DNA from 3 places in the Paenibacillus sp. ACRSA genome. Region 3 is predicted to be linked to each of the others. Evidence: predicted binding sites of a transcription regulator. Region 3 holds the regulator's gene; each other region holds the start of a gene.
The links. Region 3 encodes Rex, which represses fermentation and respiration genes when NADH is low (regulators of the CRP and FNR family bind a similar motif). Its sites were predicted from a motif close to TTGTGAAATATTTCACAA; they were not measured.
Positions count from the first base shown of each region.

Region 1: a site for Rex is predicted at 2,066-2,083, ahead of adhE (bifunctional acetaldehyde-CoA/alcohol dehydrogenase). Genes of this name have one in related genera too.
Region 2: a site for Rex is predicted at 1,809-1,826, ahead of nirB (nitrite reductase large subunit NirB). Genes of this name have one in related genera too.

Region 1 covers NZ_JAKRNP010000001.1:388,802-393,087, forward strand. The annotation lists gene adhE (bifunctional acetaldehyde-CoA/alcohol dehydrogenase) at 1-1,985, opposite strand, end outside; gene MH215_RS01835 (Crp/Fnr family transcriptional regulator) at 2,411-3,124, shown strand; gene MH215_RS01840 (hypothetical protein) at 3,337-4,047, opposite strand.
Region 2 covers NZ_JAKRNP010000001.1:743,611-747,896, forward strand. The annotation lists gene MH215_RS03425 (M42 family metallopeptidase) at 1-184, shown strand, start outside; gene MH215_RS03430 (hypothetical protein) at 366-686, shown strand; gene MH215_RS03435 (metal-dependent hydrolase) at 930-1,637, opposite strand; gene nirB (nitrite reductase large subunit NirB) at 1,913-4,286, shown strand, end outside.
Region 3 covers NZ_JAKRNP010000001.1:202,098-206,383, reverse strand. The annotation lists gene dinG (ATP-dependent DNA helicase DinG) at 1-1,090, shown strand, start outside; gene MH215_RS00910 (redox-sensing transcriptional repressor Rex) at 1,293-1,946, shown strand; gene MH215_RS00905 (amidohydrolase) at 1,933-3,237, shown strand; gene MH215_RS00900 (hypothetical protein) at 3,273-3,800, shown strand; gene MH215_RS00895 (hypothetical protein) at 4,144-4,286, shown strand, end outside.

The DNA of each region.
Region 1 (4,286 bases), 190 kb from region 3:
ACGTCCATCCCTGTGTCAGCTACAGCTGTTTTGGGCAGCGAGTATACAAACTCAGGGTCTACGATTGCCACGTCAGGAGTCAGCTCATAGTCAGCCAGTGGATATTTGGTGTTTCCTAGATTTTTATCCGTGATAACAGCAAATGATGTCACTTCCGATCCTGTACCCGATGTTGTTGGGATCGCTACAAATTTTGCTTTTACGCCGAGTCTTGGATATTTGTAGATCCGTTTGCGGATATCCATGAACTTTTGCTTCAGATCGTTAAAGTCTGTATCTGGATATTCATAGAACAACCACATCGCTTTGGCAGCATCCATTGGTGATCCGCCACCGAGAGCGATAATGCAGTCCGGTTGGAAGCGACGCATCATTTCGGTTCCGCGATCTACTGTCGTTGTGGATGGATCCGGCTCAACATCCGAGAACACTTCAATGGCTACAGGCATTTGGCGTTGACGCAGATAATGCTCTACTTTCTCGACATAACCGAGCTTCACCATCATGGCATCCGTAATAATTGCAACACGGGTGATATCTGGCATTTTGGCGAGATACTGCGTCGCACCTTTTTCGAAGTAGACCTTGTTCGGTACTTTGAACCATTGCATATTCACGGTACGGCGAGCCACCCTTTTCACATTGATTAAGTTGACAGCAGTTACGTTCGACGAAGTCGAGTTACGTCCGTATGAACCACATCCCAGTGTGAGCGATGGCATATTCGTATTGTAGATATCGCCGATTGCTCCGTGTGTGGAAGGTGAGTTGACGATGATACGTCCTGTTTGCAGGCGATCTGCAAATTTGTTAATGATTTCTTCATTGTTGGAGTGAATAACGGATGAGTGTCCCATACCGCCAAAAGCAACAACTTCTGCTGCACGTTCAATCCCTTCTGCTGCCGTTTTGACTTTGTAACAAGCCAGTACTGGGCTTAATTTTTCCGCAGACAATGGGAATTTGACGCCAACACCTTCGATTTCGGCAACCAAGATTTTGGTGCTTGCTGGAACTTCAATACCGCACATTTGAGCAATCGCTACTGCGGATTGACCTACAATCGCCGGGTTTACTGCGCATTTCTCAACATTAATGGCGCCTGCTGTCAGTTTGGCAGCTTCATCCTTGTTAACGAAGTAACATCCATTGGCAATCATTTTCTTTTTGACTTGATCAAAGATAGGCTCTTCAATAATGACCGCTTGCTCGGAAGCACAGATCATTCCATTATCAAATGATTTGGACAAAATCAGATCCGTCACTGCCTGATTGATATCCGCCGTTTTCTCAATAAAGCAAGGTACGTTACCTGGCCCTACGCCGAGTGCTGGTTTACCACAGCTATATGCCGCTCGCACCATACCTGATCCACCTGTCGCCAGAATGAGTGCCACATCGTTGTGGTTCATCAAGGCGTTGGTGCGATCCATGGATGGATCATCAATCCACTGAATACAGTCGGCTGGAGCACCATGCTTCACTGCGGCTTCAAGCAAGATTCGGGCTGCTTCGCGGCTACAGTTCTGTGCAGATGGGTGGAAACCGAAGATAATCGGGTTACGAGTCTTAATAGAGATCAGTGCCTTAAACATCGTCGTTGATGTTGGGTTGGTAACAGGGGTAATCCCCATGATGATGCCAACCGGCTCGGCAATTTTCTGGAAGTTCTCATATTCGTTATCTTCAATAACGCCAACCGTTTTGTCATATTTGATGCTATGGTACACATATTCTGTAGCAAATATATTTTTAGTGATTTTATCTTCATACACACCGCGGCCGGTTTCTTCCACAGCCATTTTGGCGAGCATCATGTGTTTATCCAGACCTGCAAGCGCCATTGCTTGCACAATTCGATCGATCTGCTGTTGATCCATGGACATGAATGCTGCGTGTGCTTTATTCGCTTTGTCAATTAACGTTTGAATATACTGACCTGCTGTCGGTTCTTTTGCTGGGGCGACCTCGTTCTTTACAGCCATCTCCCTCATCCTCCTAAAGGTTCGTATTATGTTGTCTCTCTTCTTTACATTCACATCGTATCATGGGACATGATTTAATTATGTGATTTTTTTCACAAAGTATTCCGAATTTAAATTTAGTTTCTTAATGTCTGCTAACAAGTACACTACTACGGCATTTCCAACAAGGATCTTTCAGCTACATACTAGCCCACAAAAAGTGAATTTAATCACAATGTTTGAAATATCGCCATTTTTGTTCCCTTTCTATCCCCCTCAAACGGTAAGATTAGGTATATACTGAACTTAAAAATTGAACCACCGCAATTTGTACCGTCCTTCCCGGCCGAGATGACCCCGAACGGACGGCAACCGTTTGCGGCGAACCACAAAGGTCATGTAAGCCACATGCAGCCTTTGACTGGAGACAAAGGGGAGATAGACTTATGAGAGACCAACTAGTCATTGAAAAACGCGGAAATACAAACTGTTTCTCGGACGCGAACTTTAACCATTTGCTTGTAACGATGAAAGATAGAACCTATCCCGAAGGAACTCATCTGTATTGGGAGGGCGATGTCTCTGACAAACTTTATTATATGAAAAGAGGCCGTGCCCAGATTACCAAGTCAACTGATGAAGGTAAAGAATTGATCATGTACATGTATCAATCTGGAGATATGATTGGGCAGGCTGATCCTTTCTTTGGTTCGAAACATACCTTCTCGGCAGAAGTGCTGGAAGACAGCGAAATAGGTGTACTAGAACATAAAGACCTGGAGATGCTGATTTGTCAACATTGTGACTTTGCCATTGATTTTATGAAATGGATGGGTATTCACCATCGACTCACCCAGACCAAGTTCCGTGATCTAATGCTGTATGGCAAACCTGGTGCGCTCTGCTCTACCTTAATTCGTTTGTCCAATTCTTATGGTGAATCACACGGCGATCATACCATCATCCACAAAAAAATTACGCATACGGATCTGTCCAATATGATTGGCGCTACCCGTGAGAGTGTAAACCGTATGTTAAGTGATCTACGTAAAAAAGACGCTATCGAATATGATAATGGCATGATTGTCATCAAAGATCTGAAAATGCTGCAAGGCATCTGTCACTGTGAACTATGCCCTAGCGAAATCTGCCGAATCTAAAATGACTAATCACCGTAATCCATTTCATAAATCATTAAAACGAGTTTTATGTAACTAGTTATAGATAAATTAAACCATTTCGATCTATATCTAGCCTTGATTTAAGCAGCTAAAGGTATTATGAAATTGATTCACCTACAATAATCCTAAATTTCAATATGTATATAAAAAAAGCCCAATCTTCTCGCTTTAGAAGATGGGCCTTTTGGTATTTAGGATGTCGTTAATTCAAGTTTAATCGCGTCACGTGGACTGAGCTTCATGTCCAAGCCATTATCCATCAATTCCTTATCATTTACCTTAATAACCCAGCGTTGATTCATTCGTGGGATGACATTTTCAACAGCAACCACATATTTGTTATTCTCAGACATTCTGACAACGCCACTGGACTTTAATACATCACGAACGGTGCACTCCTGAATATACACACCGGCATATTGCCGATTAAGATTTGGCATAATGTTGCCGCCGCTCACTTTGAGTAAAGTCGTCTGATACGCTACGCCCTCTCCTGTACTGTCAGCGGCTTTTACATATATTATCACTTCATCTTTGGCATGAAGCTCCATATTCCAATCTTCTGGATCAATATCTTTGCCATTCAATTTAACAGCCCAGATTAACGAGGAATCAAGCGAGACCTCTCCGACGGATTGAATTCGTTTTCCATCAGCCGTAAAATCAACAAGCCCACTGTTGGATAGTGCCTTCTTGAGCGTTAATCCTTCGCTAAAATCCCGTTTAATCGACTTGGTTGCATCCGGTAAAAAGGTACTGCCGTCTACGGCAACCGTAATGGAATTCGTAGGTTCGGTTTCCTGTACCACTGGCTGCTCCGAAGGCCGTGTCTCTGTACATCCGCTGAGAATAACTAAAATAAGTAGGCATAAGCCTATGAAACCGGGGATCTTCTTATTCATGTAGGTAACACCACCCTGCGTAAAATCATTCACCCTGTTGTCCATACCCTCTATTATGGCACAGAATCCAGCCAAAAAAAGTGTCAATGCCGTTACTTTTATTGGACAGCATGTGTATAAAGTGGAACGTTCATGCATTTTTCTGCTGTGATTGAATCCTATTTAATTACAAAAAGACGCTACAATTCACATCTCAGTGAAATGTAACGCCTCTTAATTTAGAGTGGTCATAACTGCCC
Region 2 (4,286 bases), 540 kb from region 3:
AGGACAGGTTCATCTGAGCGGTATTGGTGTCCCTTCCACCGTTATTGGAATCTGCGCTCGTTACATTCACACTTCTTCCTCCATCATCCATACAGATGACTATGATGCAGCGAAAGAATTGATTGTGAAGCTTGTCAAAGGGCTGGATCGCTCCACGATGAATACAATTATCAATAATGCTTAACATCTGAACGTACGCTTTATATCAAGAGATGTCCTGACTATGTCGGGATGTCTCTTTTTTACGTTTTCACCAATATTGCGTGGTCAAAAAGGATAGATTAATAGGTCGAACATTATAGGAAATTACACATAAGATACAAGAACGGAAGAAGAATCAAACACCAAGCGGCGGGGGAGCTTCTATGGCAGTAAGAAAGAATGGAAAGTCTAATAAGGGCTCCAAAAAAGAGAATGCTGCCAACTCCCTACTTGGCGGTAATCTTAAAGGAAGAAATCTGGAGCTTATTGTGGCAGCATTACTGGTGAGCGGGAAGCTCAGAGTGGATGCGGTTACGTTGTTTCGCGAAGCTACACTTGTCGTTGAATTGGTCGGGCAATATAAAACGCTACAACAGATTACACCATCGAATCAAGACAAACTTGTGCAGTTTCTAGATGAGATCGGTGGCGATATGACGTTAAATGATGTTATTCGGGCATTTCAACAAAGAATCAATTCCTAACACCAAGAAATGAGGTTGAGATCATGTCTGACTTCGATGGAAATGGATTCGCCGAGCTAATTATCATTGTCATTCTTGTTGTTTTATTCGTATATGGTTCCTCAGATATTGATAGCCTAACCGATGCCCCTTCCCAAGCCTGAGTCGGCGACAGCCCCACCCTAGCATGCAGGACAAAAATCATATGTATCCCTACAAACGCCAGTCTGAGCCTCATTGTACAGACTGGCGTTATTGGGATCGTTAGAGAAATAGGGGTGAAAATGCAATCCAGGCAAGTATGAGCGTAAGTACAATGCACACATTCTCAACGACGGCTCCATGCTTGGTTCCGGTACTCATTAAATTCGCACGTATACGCCACTTAAGTGGCGGTAGTGGACGAATTCCCCGATTCGTTAATGAATCAGCAAGTAGATGCATAGCATAGGCTGTACCCCCAGCGATCCAGATCTCCGGTTGCAGTTGCGCAGTCGTAGTATACAGCAGTCCTGCCCACACCGCAGTTCCATACACTGTATGCGTTAGTCCCCTGTGTGTCAGCGTTGTACATAACATCAGCAAACTACCTGCAATCCAGTTCCAAGGTGCAAATACATGACCATAGAAAACCAGCCCCAAGCCAATCGCAAACATTAACACTTTACGGAGTGATCTTGAAGGTAAAAATGACACCATACCAATCAAGATAGCAAGTAACAGATTCCAAGGTTGACTCTGAACATAGAAGTACACAAACACCGCCGTTGGTAACAAAATCGTCTGTAGCAGCCTAATGAGACTGTTTGGCAGAGCCTTCGAAACCAATAGCGAGTTGGGTTCATCGATGTCAGGCAACAGTGAACCGATCAGCGCCACCGTTACTGCTGGAGCTGTTACAGGCAGGCCTGTGAATTGAAGAACAGAAAGTGATACCCCTGTTCCAATAATAAGGTGGGATCTTCCCATCATGATGCAAAAACTTCCTTTCGACGAAATAGGGAACATAACTGACCCACTTCTGATATTACACTGATTTCAAAATGAGAACAATAGTTCGTATATCCTTATTTATTTTCAAAATTAATTTTGAATTCTGTGACTGGGACCACAGTTTTTATTTTGTGAGGAGTTTATCGTTATTTGTGAAATTTATCACATTAGATGATGCCAATCATCTGTATGATTAAAATATAAACCACTAAAAATGTTAGTAATGTACAGTCTATCCAAGGAGGCTTATACACATGAACGGAAATAAAGAAAAACTGGTCGTCATCGGTAACGGCATGGCAGGAATTAGTACGGTTGAGCAAATTTTAAAATTAAGCTCCCGCTTCGATATCACAGTTATTGGTACAGAACCCTACCCTAACTATAACCGCATTATGTTGTCCTACGTGCTGGAGGGCAGCAAAACGTTGGATGATATTGTACTCAATGACCTGCATTGGTATGAAGAATACGGCATAACGCTGCATATGGGTACAACGGTATCCAAAATCGATTCGAATACACGCGAAGTGGTGACTACAGACGGTTCGCGCGTCCCTTATGACAAGGTCATCATTGCAACAGGCTCCAATTCCTTTATTCTTCCTGTGCCTGGACACGATAAACAAGGCGTTGTTGGATTCCGGGATATCGCTGACTGTAATACAATGCTGGATGCAGCGAAGAATTACAAAAAAGCAGCTGTCATTGGTGGCGGATTGCTCGGTCTAGAAGCAGCTAAAGGACTGGTTCAGCTCGGCATGGAGGTTACCGTTGTTCACTTAATGCAGGATCTCATGGAACGTCAACTAGATTCCACAGCTTCTGCCATGTTAAAGGCTGAACTTGAGCGCCAAGGCATCCAATTCAAAATGGGCGCACAGACATCCGAATTGCTTGGCGGCGAGCGTGTTGAAGGTATTCGTTTTGCAGATGAATCGGTACTGGATGTTGATTTTGTTGTTATGGCTGTCGGTATCAAACCGAATATCACTGTTGCTCGCGAGAGTGGCATGGAAGTCAATCGAGGCATCATTGTTGACGACTACATGCAAACTTCTCTTGAAAATGTGTATTCCGTCGGAGAATGTACAGAGCATCGCGGTGTGTGTTACGGCCTCGTCGCTCCATTATTCGAACAAGGTATGATTCTGGCTAAACATATATGCGGTGTTGAAACTGCACCTTATGAAGGTTCTGTAGTATCCACGAAATTGAAAATTTCGGGCGTAGATGTATTTTCGACAGGTGAGTTTATCGATGGTCCTGAGCACACCGTTATCTCTCACAAAGACGAATGGAAACGCACGTACAAAAAAATTCTACTTCGCGATAATGTGATGGTCGGCGCTGTATTGTTTGGTGACATCACCGATTCAGCGGAGCTGCAAAAACTGATCAAGCAACAAACGGAGATGACCGATGATCTGTATGCTTCCCTGATGGGCACAGGCTGCGGTGGTCATAAAAAAACAACCTCTGTTGAAACGATGCCAGAAGATGAAATCGTCTGCGGATGTAACGGAGTAACCAAAGGAACCATTGTGGACGTCATCACGAATCAAGGCCTTACAACGGTGGATGAAATCAAAGCTTGTACAGGGGCTACTCGCTCTTGTGGTGGATGTAAACCGGTCGTTGAACAAATCTTGCAATATGTACTTGGTGATAATTTCACAACGGGTGCCAAACAGGGCATTTGCGGATGTACTTCCCTAAGCCGTGATGAGATCGTAGCGGAGATCAGACAGAAAGGTCTGCAAACGACCAAAGAAGTGATGAACGTATTGGGATGGACTCAGCCTGAGGGCTGCTCGAAATGCCGTCCTGCAATCAACTATTACTTGGGTATGATTGCACCGGATACACATGAGGATGAGAAAGAATCCCGCTTCGTCAACGAACGGATGAACGCCAATATTCAAAAAGACGGAACCTATACCGTTGTGCCACGGATGTATGGTGGGGTTACAACACCTGAAGACTTGAAACGTATCGCTGATGTATCGGTCAAATACGATGTAAAAGCCGTTAAAGTGACTGGAGGACAGCGTCTAGACTTGATTGGTGTCAAAAAAGAAGATTTGCAAAACGTATGGGCTGAGCTCGATATGCCTTCAGGTTATGCTTATGCCAAATCACTTCGTACCGTCAAAACATGTGTAGGCTCACAGTTCTGCCGCTTCGGTACACAGGATTCGATGGCTATGGGTGCCCTAATAGAACGCAAATTCGAACGCTTAGACTTACCTGCTAAATTCAAATACGCCGTGAACGGCTGCCCACGTAACTGTGCAGAAGCATGTACGAAAGATATCGGTATCGTCGGAAACGACGGCGGTTGGGAAATATTCATCGGCGGTAACGGCGGGATCAAAGCTAGACTTGCGGACTCCCTCTGCAAAGTGAAAACGGACGAAGAATTGATCGAGCTGTGCGGCGCCATCATGCAACATTATCGGGAGACTGCCAACTACCTTGAACGGACTTCGGAATGGGTAGAACGTGTGGGTCTGGAATCGATACGTGCAGTTGTGGTTGACGATATTCAAGAACGTAAAGCGCTAATGGAACGAATTGAATTCGCACTTGGACACGTGGAAGAACCTTGGCAAAAGGCGATTCGAA
Region 3 (4,286 bases):
GTTAGGTGACTTGATTCGTAAGGGTGATAAGCTGTTACTTGAGATCAAGGAAGAACAAGATGACTATCAATCCGATAGCTTGATTACGGATATTACAGGCCTTCTGAAGGATCTTGCCCTACTCAAAGAGAATCTACGTTTCTTCATGCGTATGGATGATGTCAATACTGTTTATTGGATGGAAGCAAGTGGACAGTTCCGAAGTAAATCGCTACAGCTCTATGCGGTTCCTGTAGATGTCAGCGCACAACTGAAGGAATTGTTCTTCGACAAAAAGAAAAGCGTTGTTCTGACTTCAGCTACACTTTCTGTAGATAAGTCATTCCAATTTATGATTGAGCAACTAGGATTGCAGGAAGCAGCAGACCATAACCGTCTGCTTACGTCCTTGCTACCGTCTCCGTTCCGTTATAGGGATCAGGCCTTGCTTGTTATTCCACGTGATTTCCCAAGTTTAAAAGGCAGCGTAGGGGATGCACACTTTGTTGATATGTTGGTGCATTCATTAGCCGAAACGGCCATTGCGACACGTGGACGAATGATGGTGCTCTTTACGTCATATCGGATGCTGAGACAAGTGTATGATCCGCTCAAGGAAGCCTTGGCGGGTAACGATATCTCGCTGCTCGGTCAAGGGGTGGATAGTGGTAGCCGTTCGAAGCTCACACGCCGCTTCCAAGACGCCAAGGCAACAGTACTTTTGGGTACCAGCAGCTTTTGGGAAGGTGTAGACATTCCAGGGGAAGCACTCACTTGTCTTGCAATTGTTAGATTGCCATTCCAGCCGCCTAATCATCCATTATTGGAAGCGAAAAGCGAGCTGTTGCAACAACAGAAGAAAAATCCATTTATGAAGCTATCTGTGCCACAAGCTGTTATTCGTTTCAAGCAGGGCTTCGGAAGACTTGTACGGACAGCGAAGGACAGAGGCATCGTCATTGTATACGATACACGGGTCATTGAAGCATATTACGGTAAGTATTTCTTATATTCGTTACCAGGCCCCAAAATGGAGCATATGCTAACCGAACAGATGGTTCCACGAATTCGTGAGTGGTTAGACCAGCCTACTGATGAGGCTTCGGAATAGGGCTATACGCGCAAGCGTTGCACCATGATCACAATTAGTTGTAAAATTTATAAGATTCAATAATTGAGAAATAAAGATTACTGCTATCATAATGTATATCATTGAGGCATCCTGTCCACGTAAACCGTGATTTTGTATGGCATGCAGGGTGCCTCCTATTTAATCTATCTACAGGGTCACATTGGTAAAGGGGAGTAAACGAATGAAATCAGATAAAATATCAGAAGCTGTCGTGCGGCGTTTGCCAGTTTACTTGCGTTATTTGAGTGAATTGAGTCAACGTGAGGTTACTACGGTTTCTTCTCAAGAACTAGGACTACGCTTGGATCTTAATCCAGCTCAGATCCGGAAGGATCTAGCCTATTTTGGTGATTTTGGTCGCAAAGGGATTGGCTATGACGTTTCCTACTTGATCGAAAAGATTCGTCACATCCTGAAGATCGATCAGCAAATCAACGTGGCATTGGTTGGTGCGGGTAATCTTGGACACGCCTTGTCTAATTACAATGCATACTTGAAAGATAACATGAAGATTGTTGCCGTGTTTGATGCCTACGGTCCCAAGATTGGCACTCAGATTAATAGCTTGAAAGTTCAACCGATGAATGAATTATCAGAGTCTGTCCAAAAGGATAATATTCGTATCGGCATAATTACAGTTCCAGATACAGAAGCTCAGAATGTAGCTGATCAACTGGTCGAGTCGGGTATCGAGGCTATACTTAATTTTGCGCCAACGATCTTGAAAACGCCGCCGCATATTCGCATTCACCATGCTGACTTTACGACGGATCTGCTCAGCCTTGCTTATTACCTGGAGAATGGAAAGGACGACGAGGAAGATGACGACAAATAAATGGGTTATTCATAACGGCAAATTTGCAGTAAATAGTGGTTTGGACTGGAAAGTGGTTCAAGGTTATATGGTTGTGGAAGATGATAAGATTGTGCATATTGGTGAGACACTGCCGGAAGGGGACGAGAGCCTGCCCAAAGTGGATGGGAAAGGACTTCTTTTCCTACCGGGTCTGATCAATACGCATGGTCATGCGGCAATGTCACTACTAAGAGGACATGGAGATGATCTAGCGCTGCAGGTATGGTTACAGGAAAAAATGTGGCCAATGGAAGCCAAAATGACAGCTGAAGATGTGTACTGGGGATCATCCCTATCCGTGTTAGAAATGCTAAAAGGCGGAACTACGGCTTTCCTCGATATGTATGATCATATGGATCAAGTGGCTAAAGTGGTAGAACAATCCGGTATTCGCGCTTCTCTGGCTCGTGGAGTTATTGGTCTGTGTTCAGAAGAAGAGCAGATGCGTAAGCTGGAAGAATCGGCTGCATTTGCCCGTGAGTGGCATGGACAAGCGGATGGCCGTATTACAACGGTTATCTCACCGCACGCTCCATACACATGTCCGCCGGATTACATAGAGAAGCTTGTACAAGTTGCGCACGACTTGAATCTGCCTCTGCATACACACATGTCAGAAACGATCCGAGAAGTGGAGCAAAATGTGACTGATTATGGACTTCGTCCTGTTGCTCATCTGGAGAAACTGGGATTCTTCTCCCGTCCCTCCCTTGTTGCTCATGCGGTACACCTGAATGACGAAGAAATTGAAATTTTGGCTCGAAATCATGTTGCAGTTTCCCATAATCCGGGTAGTAACTTGAAGCTTGCTTCAGGTGTCGCTCGTGTACCGGATCTTCTGAAAGCTGGTGTAATGGTATCCTTGGGAACCGATGGCCCTGCAAGCAACAACAACCTGGATATGTTTGAAGAGATGAGACTGGCAGCTCTGATTCATAAAGGCGTATCGGGTGATCCAACAGCTGTACCAGCTGGAGAAGCTCTTCTGTTAGGAACGGCTTATGGCGCCAAATCTATTTTCTTAGATGATACAGGGTTATTAGAAGAGGGGATGAAGGCAGACTTTATCGCCCTTAACATTGAACAAGCTCATTTCTATCCGCATACGGATCTAATCTCACATACCATCTATTCAGCTTCAGCGAAAGACGTGGAGCATGTATGGGTGGATGGTAAACAAGTGATTAAACACGGCGAATGCCTCACGATGGACGAAGAGCGCATCTTGCGTGAGTCTCAATCGGCATTTAATGGTTTGCTTGCCCGTTAATCATGCAGCGTTTTAGAGGAAAGGAAGTTCGGCTTTTGAAGAGAAAAAAGAAGTGGATCTGGATATCGTTGCTGGTTCTAGTTCTGCTCCTGTTTGGACTTCAACGTTATTATGTCTATGTCACTCAGGATCAGCGCAATGAAGAAGCTATGGCTATTGAAGCTGCACAGCAGCAAGACATTACGTTCACTCAAGATATTCGTAAGTATGTCTGGGGAGGTAAAGAGGGCGCAGACAACATTTATTGGACCTTTCTAGGTAAAAATAAGGACAAGCAGGATGTTCTCGTATGGGTGAAGTTCGACAATACAAACAAGCCGGTAACAGGCTCTAATGTAGTGCACAGTGAACTGGTTCAGAATGGCATGTCTGAAACCCAGATTCGCAATCGATTTAGCTCAGAGGTACCGGGTGGAGAAATAAAGCGTATTATGCCTGGTGTTGTGAACGGAATCTATGTATGGCAAGTGTATTATAATGATGATACCCACAATTATTATCGTTTCTATCGATTTAGCAATGGGGAACAGGTAGATTTGGTCTACACTTTACCCAATAGCTAGCCTACGCTACAGTTGGACAACATTACATTTTACTAAAACTATAATGAGGTCTAACTCGTTTAATACCATAAAACACCAAAGTACCGGCAGATAATAGCAGACTGCACGGTTCTTTGGTGTTTTTGTCATTCTATTGGATTTGAATAGTTAAAATTAATAATTTATTCATATTTTAGCCTTCGAAATTGTATATACGATGTGATATACTCAGATATGTATTCAACATTACATGATGAATAAACAAAACAAATAAATCCTGTTAATTACGACACAGGACTTTGGTTGCAAATTTTATTAACGCCTACAGGCTATAGTATAGGCCAAATTTGGGAGGGAAACTCATTTGAAGCTAAAAGTATTACCGATTGCTTTAACTGTCGTCATTTCTGCCGTCCTGTTGTTTGGAGGTTGGTTTGTGTATCGCCAAGTGGCCATGCAGAATCCAATCGAAAAAATGATTACCCAGTATGATGGAGTCAATGATGT